DNA from 3 places in the Bradyrhizobium sp. 1200_D9_N1_1 genome. Region 1 is predicted to be linked to each of the others. Evidence: predicted binding sites of a transcription regulator. Region 1 holds the regulator's gene; each other region holds the start of a gene.
What was found. Region 1 encodes LexA, which represses DNA repair genes until DNA is damaged. Its sites were predicted from a motif close to TGTTCNNNNTGTGTTCNG; they were not measured.

Region 2: the regulator LexA is predicted to act here: its motif matches at 2,500-2,517, upstream of AB5K84_RS05515 (DNA recombination protein RmuC).
Region 3: the regulator LexA is predicted to act here: its motif matches at 3,175-3,192, upstream of AB5K84_RS34240 (DUF3072 domain-containing protein).

What each region holds. Positions count from the first base shown of each region.
Region 1 covers NZ_CP197226.1:4,624,442-4,630,847, reverse strand. Annotated here, with positions in the region: gene AB5K84_RS22300 (alpha-hydroxy acid oxidase) at 1-282, shown strand, start outside; gene AB5K84_RS22295 (HAD family hydrolase) at 297-923, shown strand; gene AB5K84_RS22290 (hypothetical protein) at 1,089-1,307, shown strand; gene AB5K84_RS22285 (molybdopterin molybdotransferase MoeA) at 1,531-2,742, shown strand; gene lexA (transcriptional repressor LexA) at 2,918-3,613, shown strand; gene AB5K84_RS22275 (hypothetical protein) at 3,901-4,101, shown strand; gene AB5K84_RS22270 (hypothetical protein) at 4,295-4,726, shown strand; gene AB5K84_RS22265 (GAF domain-containing protein) at 4,949-5,890, shown strand; gene AB5K84_RS22260 (ComEC/Rec2 family competence protein) at 5,900-6,406, opposite strand, start outside.
Region 2 covers NZ_CP197226.1:1,133,822-1,140,227, forward strand. Annotated here, with positions in the region: gene AB5K84_RS05505 (AmpG family muropeptide MFS transporter) at 1-632, opposite strand, end outside; gene AB5K84_RS05510 (GIY-YIG nuclease family protein) at 830-1,132, opposite strand; gene AB5K84_RS05515 (DNA recombination protein RmuC) at 1,266-2,468, opposite strand; gene def (peptide deformylase) at 2,640-3,164, shown strand; gene fmt (methionyl-tRNA formyltransferase) at 3,308-4,243, shown strand; gene truA (tRNA pseudouridine(38-40) synthase TruA) at 4,364-5,101, shown strand; gene dapE (succinyl-diaminopimelate desuccinylase) at 5,269-6,406, opposite strand, start outside.
Region 3 covers NZ_CP197226.1:7,167,413-7,173,818, reverse strand. Annotated here, with positions in the region: gene AB5K84_RS34260 (universal stress protein) at 1-173, opposite strand, end outside; gene AB5K84_RS34255 (Do family serine endopeptidase) at 387-1,928, shown strand; gene AB5K84_RS34250 (hypothetical protein) at 2,202-2,564, shown strand; gene AB5K84_RS34245 (DUF6496 domain-containing protein) at 2,577-2,852, opposite strand; gene AB5K84_RS34240 (DUF3072 domain-containing protein) at 2,944-3,138, opposite strand; gene AB5K84_RS34235 (hypothetical protein) at 3,254-3,475, shown strand; gene AB5K84_RS34230 (hypothetical protein) at 3,494-3,700, shown strand; gene AB5K84_RS34225 (hypothetical protein) at 3,797-4,033, opposite strand; gene AB5K84_RS34220 (hypothetical protein) at 4,130-4,399, opposite strand; gene AB5K84_RS34215 (hypothetical protein) at 4,341-4,760, shown strand; gene AB5K84_RS34210 (HWE histidine kinase domain-containing protein) at 4,757-6,247, opposite strand; gene AB5K84_RS34205 (HAMP domain-containing protein) at 6,261-6,406, opposite strand, start outside.

The sequences.
Region 1 (6,406 bases):
GGCTTCGGCCGCGGCACCGACATCGTCAAGGCGATCGCGGCGGGCGCCGACCTCGTCGGCATCGGCCGGTTGCAATGCTGGGCGCTGGCGGCGGCCGGCGAAGCCGGCGTGACGCGGATGCTGGAGCTTCTGGAGGACGAGGTGCTGCGCTGCCTCGGCCTGTTGGGCGCCACCTCGTTCGCCGAGGTCAACAAGTCCTGCCTGCATCCGGCCACCGCGACGAACACGCCGAGCGTGTTCAGCGCGTTCCCGCTGTTCGACCACGAACCTTACCGGTACTGATCCGAAAGGACGCAATGACCTCGCTCTCTCCCGGCAGCGCGGATGCGCTTCTGTTCGACCTCGGGCGCGTCGTGCTCGACATCGATTTCTCCAAGGCGATCGCCTGCTGGGCGGGACACGCCGGCTGCAAGCCGGAGGCGATCATTGCCCGCTATGTGCGCGACAGCGAGGCGTATCGGCTGCACGAGGTCGGCAAGATCAGCGACGAGGAGTATTTCGCCTCGCTACGCGCCTCGCTCGGGATCGGCATCTCGGATGCGCAATTCCTCGAGGGCTGGAACGCGATCTTCGCGGGTGAGATGCCCGATGTCGCGGAGCTGTTGCCGCGTGCGGCGAAGCAGATGCCGCTCTACGCCTTCTCCAACACCAACCGGCCGCATGTCGACCATTTCTCGAAGGAATACGCCGACCTGCTCGGCCATTTCCGCGAGCTGTACCTGTCGTCCAGCATCGGCCTGCGCAAGCCGGACGCGGCGGCGTTCGACCATGTCGTGGCGGCCATCGGTGTGCCCGCCAGGCGCATCGTGTTCTTCGACGACCTCGCCGAAAACGTCGAGGGAGCGCGGGCGCGCGGATTGACCGCGGTGCATGTGACCTCGCCCCGCGATGTCGGCGACGCGCTCGAGGCGCTGGGAATCTGATCGAGACGCATCGGCCGGCGGGTGAAACCGGGGAGCTCCCGGAACCGATCTGGCCGAGATGAGGAACCAAATCGCTTTGTACATTTTTATACAGAGTTCCGGGAACGGAATGCCCGCTTCCGGACTCTTGAGTCCGTTGGGACTTCTACAGACGGACGTATCATCGTGTTGGGCAAGACCTACCTCACCAAACAAGCCTCTCTTCTGCTCGAATTCGCCAGAACGACTTCGGATTCTGACCTCTCCGCCAAGCTGATCAGCAAGGCCGCCGACCTGAAATCCCAGGCCGATCCGCTGCCCGACAAGGATCAAGGCCCCAAGCCCCCTGACGTGGCTCCCGACGTGGCGCCGGACCTCCGTCCGGACCGCCAGACCGGTCGTTGACCGATGCTGGCCGTGGCTCCCGTCATTGTCGTCCTTGCCATGGCCACGCTCGTTCCCGTCTTTCTCGTCCGTCAGATCATGCCGCGGCAGAGCTGACGGTCCCTCATGACTGGACGGATCAAGCAGGATAAATCCTGATCCGGTCCCATTTTGCTTCATCGCCCGCGCTCGGCTAGAACTCTTGCCGCCCATTCGTCCAGACTTTCCGAGCAGGAGTTTCGCCGTGGCCTTGATGCCGGTTTCTGACGCGCTCGCCGCGGTGCTGGCCGGCGCGGAGCCGCTGCCTGAAGAGATGATTCCCCTCGACGAGGCCTACCACCGCGTGCTCGCGCGCGACGTCGCGGCGCGGCGTACCCAGCCGCCCGAGGCGATGTCGGCCATGGACGGCTACGCCGTGCGCGCAGCCGATGCGGCCAGGGTCGACGCGCAGCTCACCATGATCGGCGAGGTCGCGGCGGGCCGGCCGTTCGCGGGAGCGGTCAGCGCCGGCGAAGCGGTGCGAATCTTCACCGGCGGCGTCGTTCCCGCCGGAGCGGACGCGGTCGTGATCCAGGAGGATACGGTCGCCGAGGGCAAGCGCATCACAATCAAGGAAGCCGCTATCGCCGGTCGGCACATCCGGCCCGCCGGCGTCGACTTCCGCGAGGGCGACGTGCTCCTGCGCAAGGGAACCCGGCTCACCGAGCGCGACCTCGCGCTCGCCGCCGGGATGAACCATCCAGACCTGCCCATCCGCCGCCGTCCGAAGGTCGCGATCCTCGCCACCGGCGACGAGCTGGTGATGCCGGGCACCACGCCGGGCCCCGGCCAGATCGTCTATTCCAACGGCTATGCCCTGCACGCCCTCGCCCGCCAGGAGGGCGCAGATACCATCGACCTCGGCGTTGCCGCCGATACGCTGGAGGCCACCACAGCCGGCATCCGCCGTGCCCGAGAGAGCGGCGCCGACATCCTGATCACGATCGGCGGCGCCTCGGTCGGCGACCACGATCTGGTCCAGCAGGCGCTGAAGGCCGAAGGCATTGCGATGGCGTTCTGGAAGATCGCGATGCGGCCGGGCAAGCCGATGATGCACGGCCGGCTAGGGGCGATGGGGGTGATCGGCCTGCCCGGCAATCCCGTGTCGTCCTATGTGTGCGGCTTCCTGTTCATGGTGCCGTTGATTCGCGCCCTGTCGGGCCGCGCCGTGATTCACCATCGTCGCGAGCGCGCCGTGCTCGGCCGCGATGTTGGCGCCAATGACCAGCGCGAGGACTATCTTCGTGCGCGCCTGGAGCGGCGCGACGACGGCATGCTTGTCGCCCTTCCCGTCAATCATCAGGATTCCTCGCTGCTTGCGAATCTCGCTGCGGCGCAGGCACTTCTCGTGCGCGCGCCGTTCGCGCCGAAGGCCGAGGCAGGCGCGCCTTGCGAGGTGCTGCGACTGCCCGCCTGAACGCACTGGTCCTGCGCGTTCCGCGAACTTTGTCGCGTTCACGGTAAATTAAGCAGTTGCGGAACACATATCGAACATATAGTGTCCGTTCATGATTTGTTTCGAGCATCTGGCGGCTCGCCGCTGAATTCACCGTCTCGGAATCGAACGACATCAACCGGGGGATTTGGTCGAGATGTTAACGCGCAAACAATACGAGCTTCTGCGATTCATCAGCGAGCGTTTGAAGGAAAGCGGTGTGCCGCCCTCCTTCGACGAGATGAAGGACGCGCTCGACCTGCGCTCGAAGTCGGGCATCCATCGCCTGATCACCGCACTGGAGGAGCGCGGCTTCATCCGGCGCCTGCCCAACCGGGCCCGCGCGATCGAGGTGATCAAGCTGCCCGAGCTGCAGGCCGCCGCTGGCAACCGCCGTGGCTTCACGCCGAGCGTCATCGAGGGCAATCTCGGCAAGGTGCGAGCGAGCTCCAGCGCGGACGAGGGCGAACGCCCCGTTGCGGTGCCGGTGATGGGCCGCATCGCGGCCGGCACGCCGATCGAAGCGTTGCAGACCCGCAGCCACACCATCAGCGTACCGCCCGACATGCTCGGCTCGGGCGAGCACTACGCGCTCGAAGTGCGCGGCGACTCGATGGTCGAAGCCGGCATCCTCGACGGCGACATGGCGCTGATCCAGCGCAATGAGAGCGCCGACACCGGCGACATCGTGGTGGCGCTGATCGACGACGAGGAAGCGACGCTGAAGCGCTTCCGCCGCCGCGGCGCCTCGATCGCGCTCGAGCCCGCCAATGCGGCCTATGAGGTCCGCATCCTGCCGCCCAACCGGGTGAAGATTCAGGGCAAGCTGATCGGCCTGTACCGGAAGTACTGAGTGTGATCCGGACTGGAGGGCCGCGTTAGCGCAAAGTGCGCAGCGGTTTTCCCTCGCGACAAGCGCAGGACGCGCTTGCGCGGAGATCATGCTCAAGCAATCACCTAAAGCGCGCCCCGCCGGTTGGCGACCCGCGCGTTGACGATTGGAGCGGACGATTGTCCGCTCCGGCTGGATAGTCTTTCTGGTTTTGCTCAGATTATCCGGCCCCCCGCTAGCGCTACATCCTCGCCACGCCGCACGAAGCCCTCATCGCTTCGTGGCCCTGGAGAGCGAGGAGACAATCAATGCGCAAGATCGTTTTGAGCACCGTCACGGTGGCGCTGTTCGTAGCATCCGCGTCGCAAGCCTTCGCCGCACAGTCGCACCATGTCCGCAAGGCAACGCAGACGACGAGCGAGCAATTGCGCAATGCCCGCAACGCCGTCGCGCAGCCGTCGCAACCCGCCTGGCAATATTCGGGCTGGTCGGCACCTGCTGGTCGCTGACGGAGACGCACGCCAAATGCACGGAAGCGGTTTTTGTTCCTGAGGCATTTGAAAAAGATATTGTGATGGCAGCCTGCGGACCCAAGCCGCAGATTTGCCTACAACCAAGAAGACGCTAACATGCTTCCACTCTGATAGAGGCCAGTGCCTCCGAAGGAGGCGCGGGTCGCTATCCCTGAATGAGGAGCACCCGATGTGTGACTACAGCCTGCATGCCGTCGCGACGCGTCCCGCACAAGTCGGCGAGACGATCGTCACGACCACCTTCCGCGGCACCTCGACGCGCGGCTTCGCCTCCGAGGCCGACATGTCCGTCGCGGTCTGCCTGCTGCCGGGAACGGAGCTCGCCTTCGCCGACAACGTCCGCTACGACAATCGCTGGATCTGGACGCGCACCATCAACTCCCGCGTCGGCAAGTTCGGCAAGATCGATCCGCACATTCCCGATCGCCATCATGACGCGATCGAATTCCCCGACGGCAAATACGTACTCGTGACGCAACTCGTCGAAGGCCAGCGCGCGACCGTGCTGCAATTGCCGGTGACCCAGCCGGCCGGCGAGCGTGAACACAAGCCGGAGATCATCGCTGACAGGCCGACGATCACACGCCTGCCGATCGGCTGATGTACCTCCCCCCGGCGCAGAGGTCGGGGCCGGGATTGAAATTGCCATCGCCGGCCGTGGCCGGCGAGATGGTATGATTTGCGTCTTCCGGAATCTTCCGCCGAGATCAGGCTCGCACCTGCCCATCGCACGAAGTTTGCGCGGCCCTGCCTGAATTTTGAACGTCCGTTCCGCGGCCAGATCGCCGATGCTGTCAAAGGCTTGAGGCGGCGGACACGTTCGATGAAAACCTTCATTCGCGTCGTTGAACTCTGGGTGCCGGACCGGACGCGTATGCGGCTGGAATTCGGCGGCGGCCTCTACGGCGAAGGGCTGTCTGCGTTCAAGGCCGTGAGCGAGGACTTGCGCTTCGGATACGACGAGGGCCTTCCCGGCAAGGCCTGGGCCAGCGGCCATCCCGTGATCCTCACTAAATTCGCCAACTCCTATTTCAAGCGGACCGACCAGGCGCTCGCGGCCGGCCTCACCTGCGGCGTGGCGGTCCCGGTGTTTTCAGGCGAGTTTTTGCAGGCCGTCATGGTGCTGTTCTGCGGCGACGACGAGGCGCATGTCGGCGCGATCGAGCTCTGGCACAATGATCCCGATAGCTCCCACGAGATGGGGCTCGTCGACGGCTACTATGGCACCGCCGACATGTTCGAATTCAACTCCCGCCACACCAGGTTTCCCCGCGGCTTCGGTCTGCCCGGACGCACCTGGAAAGCGGGCCTGCCGCTGATCATCAAGGACCTGCACAACGCCAGGAGTTTTCTGCGCTGGGAAGACGCCGCCGAGGTCGGGATCAATCTCGGCGTCGGCGTGCCCTATCGGACCGGCACCGACCAGACCTGGGTGCTGACTTTCCTGTCCGCACAGGCGACGCCGATTGCGCGACGCTTCGAGATCTGGGTGCCGAACGAGGCCCGTTCGGCACTGGTCTTTCGCGCCGGCGATTGCAGCGCGCAGACAGACCTTGCCGCGCTCTATGCGGACAAATCCATCGCCAGGGGCGACGGCAGCATCGGCGGAGCCTGGGCCACCGGAATGCCCGCGCTCAACGACGATCTCGGGCACGACGGCTCGGCCGCAGCCGCGGAGGCCCGCGCAATCGGACTGAGCCAGATGGTGGCCCTGCCGGTAATCGGGAGTGCCGGGCTCGAAGCCGTGCTGGCCTGGTACCTATAGCCCGTCCGCTCAATCCTCGGCCTGCAGGTCGGCCTCGGACGGCGTCGCGTCCCGGTTACGGGGGGCCGCCGCCTGCGGCGCAAGGCTCGCGCTGAAATCGCCCTCGCCGGCGGTCGCCGGCGACCACGGACGATCGGTGCCTCTCGCTTTCACCGCCTGAACCGCAAAGCCGTCGCCACGCCGTGTCAGCGCGAGCGCGCCTTGCGCGGCGAGTCGCTGCCGGTCGACCACCATCGCCACACAATCCGCTGGCGCCGGCCGCGCCGTCACCACCAGCGCAGCGCGGCTGCAATCATCCGCCAGAGCGTCGATGCGCAAGGCCAGCGCGACCAGGCGCCCGTCGGCGAGCGGCGTCACGCAGCCGGCCTCGTCGCACGACACGCCGGCGGCGAGCGAGGGACTACCGGCATCGCGCGGATCGGCGTCGGCAGCCAACCACTCCTTCAGCAGAAAGCCGTCCTTGTTCGCCCGGATCATTTGCAGGTGCCCGTCCCTGCCCCGCACCGCGACACTCTG
Region 2 (6,406 bases), 3.5 Mb from region 1:
ACCACATAGCCCCACATCCAGGCCGATGTGCGCGAAATGCCGGTGCTCTCGAAACCGGAGACGATGAACAGCGCGCCCGCGGTCGAGACCAGCATGCCGATGCGATAGGCCGCGACATAGGACGCCATGCCGGCGGCCTGCTCGCTCTCCGGCAGGCTCTCGACGCGGAAGGCGTCGACCACGATGTCCTGCGTCGAGGACGTCGTCGCCACCAGCAACGCGCCGAGCGCGACGTAGAACGGCGAGCGCGCGGGATCGGTCAGCGCCAGCAGCAGGATGGCGATGATCAGCAGCAGCTGCGAGAACAGCAGCCAGCCGCGGCGCCGTCCGAACGCGCGCGTGAACAGCGGCACATGCAGCGCGTCCACCAGCGGCGCCCACAAAAATTTTAGCGTGTAGGGCGTACCGACCAGCGCAAACAGCCCGATGGTCCCGAGATCGACCCCGGCCTCGCGCATCCACACCAGCAGCGTCGAGCCCGACAGCGCCAGCGGCAGGCCGGACGAGAAGCCGAGAAACAGCACGATCAGCACCCGCGGTTGCAGGTACACGGCAAGGCTGTCGCGCCAGGAGGCGGCGGGGGCGTCAGCGCTGGTTTGGACGGTTCCGGTGGTCGCGTCGGGTGCGGTCATGGGGAGGTGTTAGCAGATTCTGGGGGAAAAGACTCTCGCGGTAGCCGTGAGGCGGGAGAGCCTCCAACATCCTCGGCGTCATCGTCCGCGAAGGCGGACGATCCAGTACTCACGGGCGTCCCGGTTCATTCACGACCGCCGCGGAATACTGGATGCCCCGCCTTCGCGGGGCATGACAGTTACGGGGCATGACGGTGTCATGGTGGTCCGGCTATCTCAGGATAGAGATCATCCCAATTCGGGTTGTGCTGCTCGATCAAGCGGATCTTCCAGGCCCTGTTCCACTTCTTGAGCCGCTTCTCTCGTTTGATCGCATTCTCGGGGTCGTCGAATTGCTCGAAATAGACAAGCCTCGCGACGTCATATTTCTCTGTGAAACTCTCGATCAGCTTTGACTTGTGCTCCGCCACGCGGCGGATGAGATCATTCGTCACGCCGATATAGAGCGTGCCGCCGATCTTGCTGGCGAGGATATACACATAGTAATGGTGTGCGCCCATACAGACCATCTCACCGGTGTCATCGTCCGCGAAGGCGGACGATCCAGTACTCCGCGGCGTTTCGGCTCAACAACGACTGTCACGGCGTACTGGATGCCCCGCCTTCGCGGGGCATGACAGTGTGCTAAAAAATCTACTCCCCCGCCTGGAGCTTCCTCGGGAACAACTCGGCCGCGCCCGTCGCCACCAGGTGCGGGCCCTCCGCGGGCGCGTCCGCCTTGCTGAAATCCAGCTCCTCGATCCGCCCCGCGCGCTTCTCGATCTTGTCGGCGGAGATCAGCACCTGGCGGACGTCCTCGTTCACGTCGGCAAAATGCTTCTGGAGCTTCAGCACGCGGTCGCGCAGGCGGCCGAGATCGTCGCCGAGCTTGATGACCTCGGTGCGGATCTGGTCGGCGGCATCGCGCATGCGCGCGTCCTTCATGATCTGCTGCATCACCTGGATCGCCAGCATCAGCAGCGAGGGCGACACCAGCACGACGCGGGCGCGATAGGCCTTCTGGATCACGTCGTCGAAGCCGTCATGGATCTCGGCGTAGACCGATTCCGACGGCACGAACATCAGCGCCATCTCCTGGGTCTCGCCGGTGACGAGATATTTTTCCGCGATGTCGCTGACATGCTTCATCACGTCGCCGCGCAGCCGCTGCGTGGCGATGCGCTTCTCCTCGTCGGTGCGGGCATCGTGCAGCGCGGTCATCGCCTCGAGCGGAAACTTCGCGTCGATGCAGAGCGGGCGCTGGTCGGGCAGGAACACGACGCAGTCCGGCCGCTTGCCGGTCGAGAGCGTGAACTGGAACTCGTAGGCGCCCTTCGGCAAGCCGTCCTGGACGATCGCCTCCATCCGGGCCTGGCCGAAGGCGCCGCGCGACTGCTTGTTGGCGAGCACGTCGCGCAAGGTCGTCACCTGCGTGGTGAGGTCGGTGAGGTTCTTGTGCGCGTTGTCGATGATGCCGAGCCGCTCGTGCAGGGCGTGCAGGCTCTCCATGGTGTTGCGGGTCGAGTGCTCCATGGACTGGCCGACGCGATGGGTCACCGAATCCAGCCGCTCGTTGACCGCCCGTGCCATCTCGGCCTGGCGGCCGGCCAGCGCCTGGGTCATGGCATCGACCCGGCCCGAAGCCTCGCTCTGGGCGTGCAGCATCTGGCTGATGCGCTCCTCGAGCTCGTCGGCGCGGATGGCATTCGCCATCGCGAGTTCCGCCCCGCGCCGCCCCGAGCGTGCAATGACCACGGCGATCACAACCAGCAGGATGAGGACCAGGACGCCGAAGCCGATCAGCGCGTCGATCGTGCGCACCGGCCAGTCGCCAGCCACGAAAATGATCTCGTTCATGCCTGTCCTTCTAGCCGATTCGGCTGCCGACACGAACGAATAGCGAACATTTATGGTAAATGCCCCGTTAATTTTTATGGTTAACGAAAGCTGAAGTTTTATGGTTAGCGGATCGTTAACGCGTTCCGGGCCTCATTGACCGCTTGTCGCGCCCGGCTTAAATCGCCCGCCATGGCCCTCAGAGAAATCATCATCCTGCCCGACAAGCAGCTGCGTCTGGTCTCCAAGCCGATCGAGAAGGTCACGACGGAGATCCGCAAGCTTGCCGACGACATGTTCGAGACCATGTACGACGCGCCCGGCATCGGGTTGGCGGCGATCCAGATCGCCCAGCCGCTGCGGCTGATCACCATGGACCTCGCCAAGCGCGACGAGAACGGCGAGACCAAGCCGGAGCCGCGCGTCTTCATCAATCCGGAAGTCATCGCCTCGTCCGAGGAATTGTCGGTCTACGAGGAAGGCTGCCTGTCGATCCCCGAATATTACGAGGAGGTCGAGCGGCCTGCGAAGGTGCGCGTGCGCTTCACCGATCTCGACGGCAAGGTGCACGAGGAGGACGCCGAAGGCCTCTACGCCACCTGCATCCAGCACGAGATCGACCACCTCAACGGCGTGTTGTTCGTCGACTATCTGTCGAAGCTGAAGCGCGACCGCGTGCTGAAGAAGTTCGAGAAAGCCGCCAAGCGCGCGGAGTGAGGTTCTCCGTCATTCCGGGGCGATGCGCAGCATCGAACTATGGTGCGCAATTGCGCACCTGAGAATCTCGAGATTCCGGGTTCGGCTCTTCGAGCCGCCCCGGAATGACCGAAATTGGATCACGTTCCTCGCAGGTTTTTCCGATGCCCCTTCGCCTGATCTTCATGGGCACGCCCGATTTCTCCGTGCCGACGCTGCTCGAGCTCGTCGCGCACGGCCATGAGATCGTGGCCGTCTATACCCGCGCGCCGAAGCCGGGCGGGCGGCGCGGCCTGCAATTGCAGCCGACCCCGGTCGAGGAAGCCGCGCGTAGACTCGGCGTTCCCGTGCTGACGCCGAAGACGCTGAAGACAGAGGAGGCGCTGGAAGAATTTCGCGCCTTTGACGCCGATGCCGCCGTCGTCGTCGCCTACGGCATGATCCTGCCGCAGGCCATCCTCGATGCGCCAAAGCTCGGCTGCTACAATCTGCACGCCTCGCTCCTGCCGCGCTGGCGCGGCGCCGCGCCGATCAACCGCGCGATTATGGCTGATGATGCCGAAAGCGGCGTGATGGTGATGAAGATGGATGTCGGCCTCGACACCGGCGATGTCGCCATGGCCGAGCGGCTGGCGATCACGGACACCATGACCGCGGCCGACCTGCACGATCGTCTCTCGCGCCTCGGCGCCGACCTGATGGTCCGCGCCATGGCCGCGCTCGACCGCGGGGGGCTCCAGCTCAAGAAGCAGAGCGAGGACGGCGTCACCTATGCGGCCAAGATCGACAAGGCTGAGGCGCGGATCGACTGGACCAAGCCCGCACGGGCGGTGCTGCGCCACATCCACGGCCTGTCGCCGTTCCCCGGCGCCTGGGCCGAGCTCGCAGGCGTCAGCGAGAACGCGCGCGTCAAAATCCTGCGCTGCGAGCTCGCCAAGGGCTCGGGCGCGCCGGGCGAGGTGCTCGACGACCAGCTCACCATCGCCTGCGGCGAGGGCGCGATCCGCATCATCGAGCTGCAGCGCGAAGGCAAGGCGCGGATGCAGGCTACGGACTTCTTGCGTGGTGTGCCGCTGAAGGCGGGCGCCAAATTCACCTGACACTGTCATACCCCGCGAAGGCGGGGTATCCAGTACGCCGAGGCTTCTCGGTCGAACGGATAGGCCGCGGCGTACTGGATCGCCCGGTCAAGCCGGGCGATGACGGCAGAATTGGAAACGATGCCCCGCTACAAGCTCACCATCGAATATGACGGCGCGCCGTTCTTCGGCTGGCAGGTGCAGGATACGCTGCCGTCGGTGCAGGGCGCACTGGAAGCGGCGGTGAAGGCGATGACCGGTGCGGATCTGCGGGTGCATGGCGCGGGTCGCACCGATGCCGGCGTGCATGCGCGCGGTCAGGTCGCGCATGTCGATATCGAGAAGCAGTTTCCGCCGGGCCGCTTTCGCGACGGGCTCAATGCGCATCTGCGGCCGCATCCGATCGCGGTGCTCGAGGCCGAGATCGTACCCGATACTTTTGAAGCGCGCTTCTCGGCCGTGAAGCGCCACTATCGCTACCGCATCGTCAACACCCGCGCCAATCTCGCGCTCGACATCGGCCACGCCTGGCGCGTACCGCGCCGGCTCGATAGCGATGCGATGCATGCGGCCGCGCGGCGCCTGCTCGGCAAGCATGATTTCACCACCTTCCGCGACACCGAGTGCCAGGCCAAGTCGCCGGAGAAGACGCTCGACCAACTCGACGTGCTGCGCGACGGGCGCGAGATCACCATCATCACCTCGGCGCGCTCGTTCCTGCACAGCCAGGTGCGCTCGATGGTGGGATCGCTGGTCTGGGTCGGCGAAGGCCGCTGGACCGCGGACGACCTTTCCGCAGCGCTGGCGGCCCGCAACCGCGCCGCCTGCGGCATCGTCGCGCCGCCGGACGGGCTGTATCTGGTGAAGGTAGATTATTAGAGAGACGGGAGGCGGGAAACTCTCGCGACACCCGCCACTGTCATTCCCCGCGAAGGCGGGGAATCCAGTACGCCGCGGCCTCTCGGTTCAATCACGGCTGTCTCTGGAATACTGGATCGCCCGCTTTCGCGGGCGATGACAGCGGAATTCCAGGAGGCGCTATCGCCTCACCCAAAATACCGCGTCAGTATCCCCCGATACACCTGCGTCAGCTTCTCCAGATCCTTCACCGGCACGCGCTCGTCGACCTGGTGCATGGTCTGTCCCACCAGACCGAACTCGATCACCGGGCAATAGCTGGAGATGAAGCGCGCGTCCGAGGTGCCGCCGCTCGTCGACAGCTCCGGCTTCCGCCCCGTGATCTCCTCGATCGCGGACACCGCGAGATCGGTGAACGGGCCGGGCTTGGTCACGAACACGTTCGAGTTCGACGGCTCCCAGACGATGCGGGCCTTGATGCGGTTGCCGCAGGCTTTTGCCAGCCGTGTTTCGACCAGCTCGCGCAGGCTCGCCTGGGTGTGGTTGTCGTTGTAGCGGATGTTGAATTTTGCGCGGGCCTCGCCGGGGATGACGTTGTTGGCCTTGTTGCCGACGTCGACCGAGGTGAATTCGAGGTTGGACGCCTGGAACTGCGCGCTGCCGTGGTCGAGCGGCTCGTCGGAGATCGCCACGATCAATCGCGAAATGTCCGGCACCGGATTGGAGGCGCGGTGCGGATAGGCGACATGGCCCTGCACGCCGTCGACATACAGCGTGCCGGATTGCGAGCCGCGTCGGCCGACCTTGATGGTGTCGCCGAGCGTCTCGACATTGGAGGGCTCGCCCAGCACGCAATGATCGAATGTTTCGCCGCGCTCGGCGGCCCACTTCAGAAGTTTGATGGTGCCGTTGATGGAGACGTCTTCCTCGTCGCCGGTGATCAGGAACGAGATCGAACCCGTGCCGTCGCCGCGCGGCTTGCCGCCGTTGGCGGCGAGATGCTCCAGCACGGCTGCGACCGAGCAGGCGATGCCGCCCTTCATGTCGACCGCGCCGCGGCCGTGCAGAAAACCGTCCTTCACCTCGCCGGAGAATGCGCCGACGCTCCAGGCGCTCTCGTCGCCAGCCGGCACCACGTCGGTGTGGCCGGCGAAGGTGATGTGCGGCCCTTCGCTGCCGATCCGCGCATAGAGATTGTCGACGTCGGCGGTGCCGGGCTCGCTGAACGTCACGCGGTGGCAGGTGAAGCCGGCGGCGTTGAGGGCGTTTTCAAGCACCCCGAGTGCGCCGGCATCGGCCGGGGTTACCGAGGGGCAGCGGATGAGA
Region 3 (6,406 bases), 2.5 Mb from region 1:
ACGGCCGCCACGGCGGCCCCGCCCTCCATGACATAAGCCGCGCTGGTTGCGACATAGCCGACCGCGACCGCGTCGAGATGGGCGTTGAAATGCGCCGCGAGCGAGATCGAGCCGTCGATCACGGGACGCATCGGGCGCTCGGTCGGGACGTGGACGAGAATATCTTTGTACATGGCGCGCCTCCGATGGACATCATTCGGTGCCCGCAGTCTTTCACCGCGCGAAGGGGCGGCGTTGAGCTGCATCAAATGTGCAGCCCCGATTTTTGGCCCGGCCGCTGACCGCACCAACTTTGCCAAGATTTAATCGCGCGGACGGGACACCGTAAGGTCGCGGCGGCCATGTTGCGTGCAAGGCGACACCTGACCCAACATGGACATTTCGACATGAATGACCGCGTCAATTCCGACATCACCACGTCCCGCAGGATCTTGAAGCCGCGCCGGCTCGCGCTGCTCGGCACCGTGGCCGCGCTTGGCGTGGCTGTGCTGGCGGCATCTCCCGGCTCTTCGCCGCTCGGCGTGACCTCCTTCATCGCGCCGGCCCAGGCCGCGGAAAGCGCTGCGACTCCGCCGGGCTTCGGCGACCTCGTCGCCAGGGTCAAACCTGCCGTCATCTCGGTGCGGGTCAGGATCGACCAGGACAACGACAAGAGCGCGATGCTGCAACAGAACCGGATGGATTCCGACGAGGACGCGCCGTTCGACCAGTTCTCGCGGCAGTTCGGCTTCCGCCTTCCGGGTGGCATGAACGGCATGCCGCGCCAGCGTCACCAGATGGTCACGGGCGAAGGCTCCGGCTTCTTCATCTCAGCCGACGGCTATGCCGTGACCAACAACCACGTCGTCGACCACGCCGAGTCCGTGCAGGTCACCATGGACGACGGGACGAGCTACACCGCGAAGGTGGTCGGCACCGATCCGAAGACCGATCTCGCGCTGATCAAGGTCGATGGCAAGAAGGACTTTCCCTTCGTCAAGTTCTCCGACCAGAAGCCGCGGATCGGCGACTGGGTGGTCGCGGTCGGCAATCCCTTCGGCCTCGGCGGCACCGTGACCGCCGGCATCGTCTCGGCGAGCGGCCGCGACATCGGCAACGGCCCCTATGACGACTTCATCCAGATCGACGCGCCCATCAACAAGGGCAATTCCGGCGGCCCGGCCTTCGACATGAGCGGCAACGTGATAGGCGTGAACACTGCGATCTTCTCGCCGTCGGGCGGTTCGGTCGGCATCGGCTTCGACATTCCGGCCACGACCGCAAAGCTCGTCGTCGCGCAGTTGAAGGACAAGGGTGCGGTCACCCGCGGCTGGCTCGGCGTGCAGGTGCAGCCGGTGACATCAGAGATCGCCGACAGCCTCGGCCTGAAGGAGGCGCGCGGCGCGATCGTCGACAATCCGCAGGACAATAGCCCGGCGGCAAAGGCCGGCATCGAGGCGGGCGACGTCATCACCGCCGTCAACGGCACCGCGATCAAGGACTCCCGCGATCTCGCCCGCACCGTCGCCACGCTGGCGCCGGGCACGTCCGTGAAGCTCGACGTCTTCCACAAGGGCGCGAGCAAGACGGTGACCCTCGCGCTCGGCGAGCTGCCGAACGAGCGGCAGGCTCAAGGCAAGGCCGACGAGGGCAAGGCGCAGCCGGGCAACGGCACGCCGCGCCTCGGGCTCAGCTTGGCGCCGGCCGGCGACGTGCAGGGCGCCGGCCAGAAGGGCGTCGTCGTCACCGAGGTCGATCCGCAAGGGCCGGCGGCGCAGCGCGGCATCCAGACCGGCGACGTCATCCTCAATGTCGGCGGCAAGCCCGTCGCCAATGTCGGCGACGTCCGCGCCGAGCTGGCGCAGGCGAAATCGTCCGGCAAGAACAGCGTGCTGTTGCAGATCAGAAGCGCGGACGCGACCCGGTTCGTCGCGGTGCCGCTCGCGTAAGTCGAGCTCCACCAGCGCAAATCCAAAAGGGCGGCCTTCGGGCCGCCTTTTCTCGTTTGCATCCGGGATACCAACAGCCCGCCGATAACATTCTCGTTAACGGCAGCATTGGTGACGGGTTCGTCCGAAAAAGCCGCGTTCGCTCGTCAGAGTTCGAAATCGCGTGTCGCCTTGGCGGCAATGAAGACGCCAAGGCGAGCTGCTAGAGTGGAACTTCGGACGTCCGGCCGTTTTGTGGAACCGGCCGGCGGTTCGTATTTGATCGGTGCCGACATGGATCGATTGAAGCTCTCGCTGAGATGTGCGCTGCTCGTGGCGCCGCTCGTACTGTCGGCTGGAAGCGCCCTGGGGCGTGATGACGGCCGCTACGCCGATTCGCCGCTCAAGCCCTGGTTCGACAGTCTGCGCAGCCATCTCGGCCCGTGCTGCTCGGATGCCGACGGATTTGCCGTCTCCGATCCCGATTGGGAATCGCATGACGGGCACTATCGCGTCCGCCTCGATGGGCAGTGGGTCGATGTGCCCGATGAAGCCGTCATCACCGAGCCGAACCGCGCCGGTCGCACCATGGTGTGGCCGGTGAAGACCGCGTTTGGCATCTCGATCCGCTGCTTCATGCCGGGCAGCATGATCTAGCGCCGATTGCCACTACCGCTTGGCGGATTTGCGCTTGGACTTTTTCTTGGCTGCTCTCTTGGCCGTCTTCTTCTTGGCAGTTTTCTTCGAGGCCTTTTTCGGGACCTTCTTGCCTTTCTTGCGCGCCTTCGACAGGCCGATTGCGATCGCCTGCTTGCGGCTCTTCACGCGTCCGCCGCGACCACCGCGGCCGCTCTTGGCCGTGCCCTTCTTGTAGCGCCGCATTTCGCTTTCGACATCGCTCCCGGCGCTGCGCGAGTAACGGCGCTTCTTTGCCTTGCGTGCCATTCAGATTCTCCCTTGGCCGGGAGAAAACCATTCGACACAGGCATGGTTCCGAAGGCGCGCCCGCAACGTCCGGATGCGCGACGCAGCCTGGCTAGAAGGAATTCGCCAGTTCGATCTCCGCCTCGAGCACCTGGATGCGGCGCGCAGCTTCAGTGAAGGACAGACCCCGATCATATTGCGTGGGCTGATAGGCCTCCTCGCTGAGCCGCTTCAACCTCAGGCCTTGTGCCCGCGTCATCTGCTCCGCGAGGAAAACCCTGGCGTCGTATTTACCTTGAACCTGCATCTGGCCTCTCCGTTCTGAAATCGTGACTTGACTATATGTTCTTATTTTGTTCTAACAAGCCATGGACAACAGAATTAATGAAATTCGACGTAAGATCAGTGCCTTGAGGCTGGAAATGGCCGATGTCGAGGCGTCCGTGCGCGAGCTCGTCGACCGCGATCGCGACTGCACAGAAAAGGCCCTGGCGCAGATGGATCTGCGCCGGAAAATCAATCTGCTGATCGGCGAATGGAAGGCGGCTGGCGGTGGTGATGTCCTGCCGGATGTTCGCGATCGTGTACGTCTTCGTTCCCTCAAGAAAGCCGCTGATCCCGCGCGCGCAATCGTGCGTCGCTGAGACATTTGGGAGCATGCCGTGGAGGAAGACCCGGACACGTACCGGATCTTGAGACTGCGCGCCGAGATCCTGGAGCTGGGGTCCGCGATCCGGCAATTGCAGCGTGAGGGTCTCGACGACGCTGCGGCCCAGCTTCTGATCGCGCGCAAGCGGGCGCGGCTCGACCATCTCGTGAAGACAAACTCCGCAGGCGGCCCGAACATCGCCGACATCCGGCGCAGCTAAAGGCGTGCGCCGACGATGTGGCGTGAGAAGGATTGTATCGAACAGCAAAGCAAGAAGGCCCCGCGATCACGGGGCCTTCGATGAACGGCGGCGAGTCTACTTGGTGTTGCCAGTACCCTTGTTCGTCATGGTGCCGCCCTGATCGGAGCCGGGACCGGAGCCGCCCTGACCGGAAGGATCGGCGCCCTTGGATTTCGTGTTGGCGCCCGTCGTCTGCGAGGACGACGTCGAGGACTCATGTTTCGCCTTGTGCGACTTCGCCTGTGCGGCGAACGGGGCGGCGGCGAGGCCGGTTGCCAACATCACGGCGAGGGCGAGCTTGGTCGTCTTCATGCGCAGGAACTCCCTGAGTTAAAATGACGCAGGCAGCCAACTGCCATTCGCCGCAGGAGTTCCCGGCAAAGCAGCCTCGCGGGTTTCACGCGCGCTTCAAAATTCCTTGTCCTCGGCGATGATGAACACGATGCCCGTGAGCATCGCGCCGATCGCGAACGTCGTCACCAGCGTGACGACGAAAACGGCCGCGGCTGAATCTCCGCCATGGTTCAGCAAATTTGCCACCGCCGGGTTGGACAGAATGAGCACGAGACCGAAGGCGAGGCCGATCGCCGCGCCCATCATCGCGTGCGTCAAGAGCGTGATGATGCCGGAAGGAGAGATCAGCCTTGGCGACTTTTTCGGCGACTTTTTCGCGCCCATGGAACCGCCCTCGATCTTGCATGCAACGCAGCCGGCGATTGCGGGTTCCATCGGCATGAACGATTTGTCACGTCGGGCTTCATCCGACGTTCATGCCCACCTTGCGACCATGGAGCCCGTCAACACGGGAACATTCGATATGGGTAAGGTTGTCTTTCTCTATCGCTCGCTGGCCTATCGAAACGCGGCCGCCGACATGCTGCGCAAGGCGCGCAAGCTGCCGCGCGGTGCCGAGCGAAGCGCGGCCCGCCGCTATGCGATGGCGTTACGCGATCTCGCGCAAACGGAAGCTTGGCTCGAAGGGCGCATCGCCCATGAACCTCGGCCGGTGCGGCGCATGAAGGTCGCCGCGTCGGGTTAACCCGACGCGCGCTGGAGCGCGAGGGAGGTGGTGCCCTCGAACTTGCCGTGCGCGGCGCCGGTTGGGGTCTTCCGGGTCAACGGCACTTCCAGGCGGCACAACAGGCCCTCGGCGCGCCAATCGAATTGCGCCTTTCCGCCGAGCTGGGACTCGACGCTCGCAAGCAGGCTCCGCGTGCCGAAGCCGCGAGATTTCGGCGTCCTCACCAGCGGACCGCCGGATTCCTCCCAGATCAGTGTGAGGTGATCCTCCTCGACCTGCCAGCCGATCATGAGCCGGCCCGACCGCGTCGAGAGCGCGCCATACTTGGCCGAGTTGGTGAAAAGCTCGTGCAGCGCGAGCGCCAGCGTCTGGGCGGTTGCCGGCAGCAACTGAACCTCGGGCCCCGCCAGCTTGATCTGGCCACCGAGCGAGTAGGGCGCGAGCTCCTCGTCGATCAGCTTCGAGAGTTCGGCGCCCTGCCAGCTCGACAGCGACAGGATCGTATGCACGCGCGCCAGCGCGTTGATGCGTCCCTCGACGGCGTTGACGTAGGCCTTGACCTCGTCGGCACGGGTGAGACGCACGATCGATTGCGCCAGCGCCAGCGCATTCTTGGCGCGATGATCGACTTCCCGCGCCAGCAGATTCTGCCGCTCCTCGGCCCGCTTGCGCTCGGTGATGTCCACGGTGACACCGCTCACGCGCACCACGCGGCCGCTATTGTCGGCGGTGGCGGCAGCCGTGCCGACACACCAGCGCACATCGCCGTCGGGCCGCACAATGCGGAATTCCGTCTCATAGGCGCGTGTGCCCTTGCTGAATTCGGCGATCGCCTTGCGCAATTGGTCGACGTCATCGGGATGCAACAGTGCCTGAACGTTGGCCGGATTGACCTCGAAGCTCTCCGGGCTCACGCCAAAGATGCGATACTGCCCCTCGTCCCACATCCAGTCGCCGCTGACCCAGTCCCAGTCCCATGATCCCATCTTGCCGGCGGCGATCGCCATGCTGCGACGCTCTTCGCTCTCGCGCAGCTTCGCCGTGGAGTTCTCCAATTCCGCGGTGCGTGCACGGACACGGTCTTCGAGATCGTGGTTCAGCCGTTCGAGCTCGCGGGTCTTCCGGTACAGCTCGGCAAACACCTTGACTTTGGCGCGCAGCACCTCCGGCACGACCGGCACCGGAACATAGTCGACCGCACCCATCTCATAGCCGCGCAACCGGTCGATGTCGCTCACCTGAATGGCCGAGATGAAGATCATCGCCGTCTTCTGGAAGCGCGGATGCTCCCGGATCATCGCCGCGAGCTCGAAGCCGTCGAGCTCGGGCATGCAGACGTCGACCAGGATCACCGCGATCTCGGTCTTGAGCAGAACCTCCAGCGCTTCGCGGCCGGACGAGGCGATCACGAGGTTCTCGCCGAGTTCCTTCAAGATCACCTCATAGGCGAGCAGCTTGGCCGGCTGGTCGTCGACGAGGAGGATGTTGACCTTTTCGTGGTCCATTCGCGCATCCAGCTCAGCGGTGCAGCCACATGCGGATCGCAAGCAGCAATTGATCGGTGTTGACGGGCTTGGCGAGGTAGTCGGACGCGCCGGCCTCCAGGCATTTCTCGCGGTCGCCCTTCATCGCCTTGGCGGTCAGCGCGATGATCGGCAGGCGCA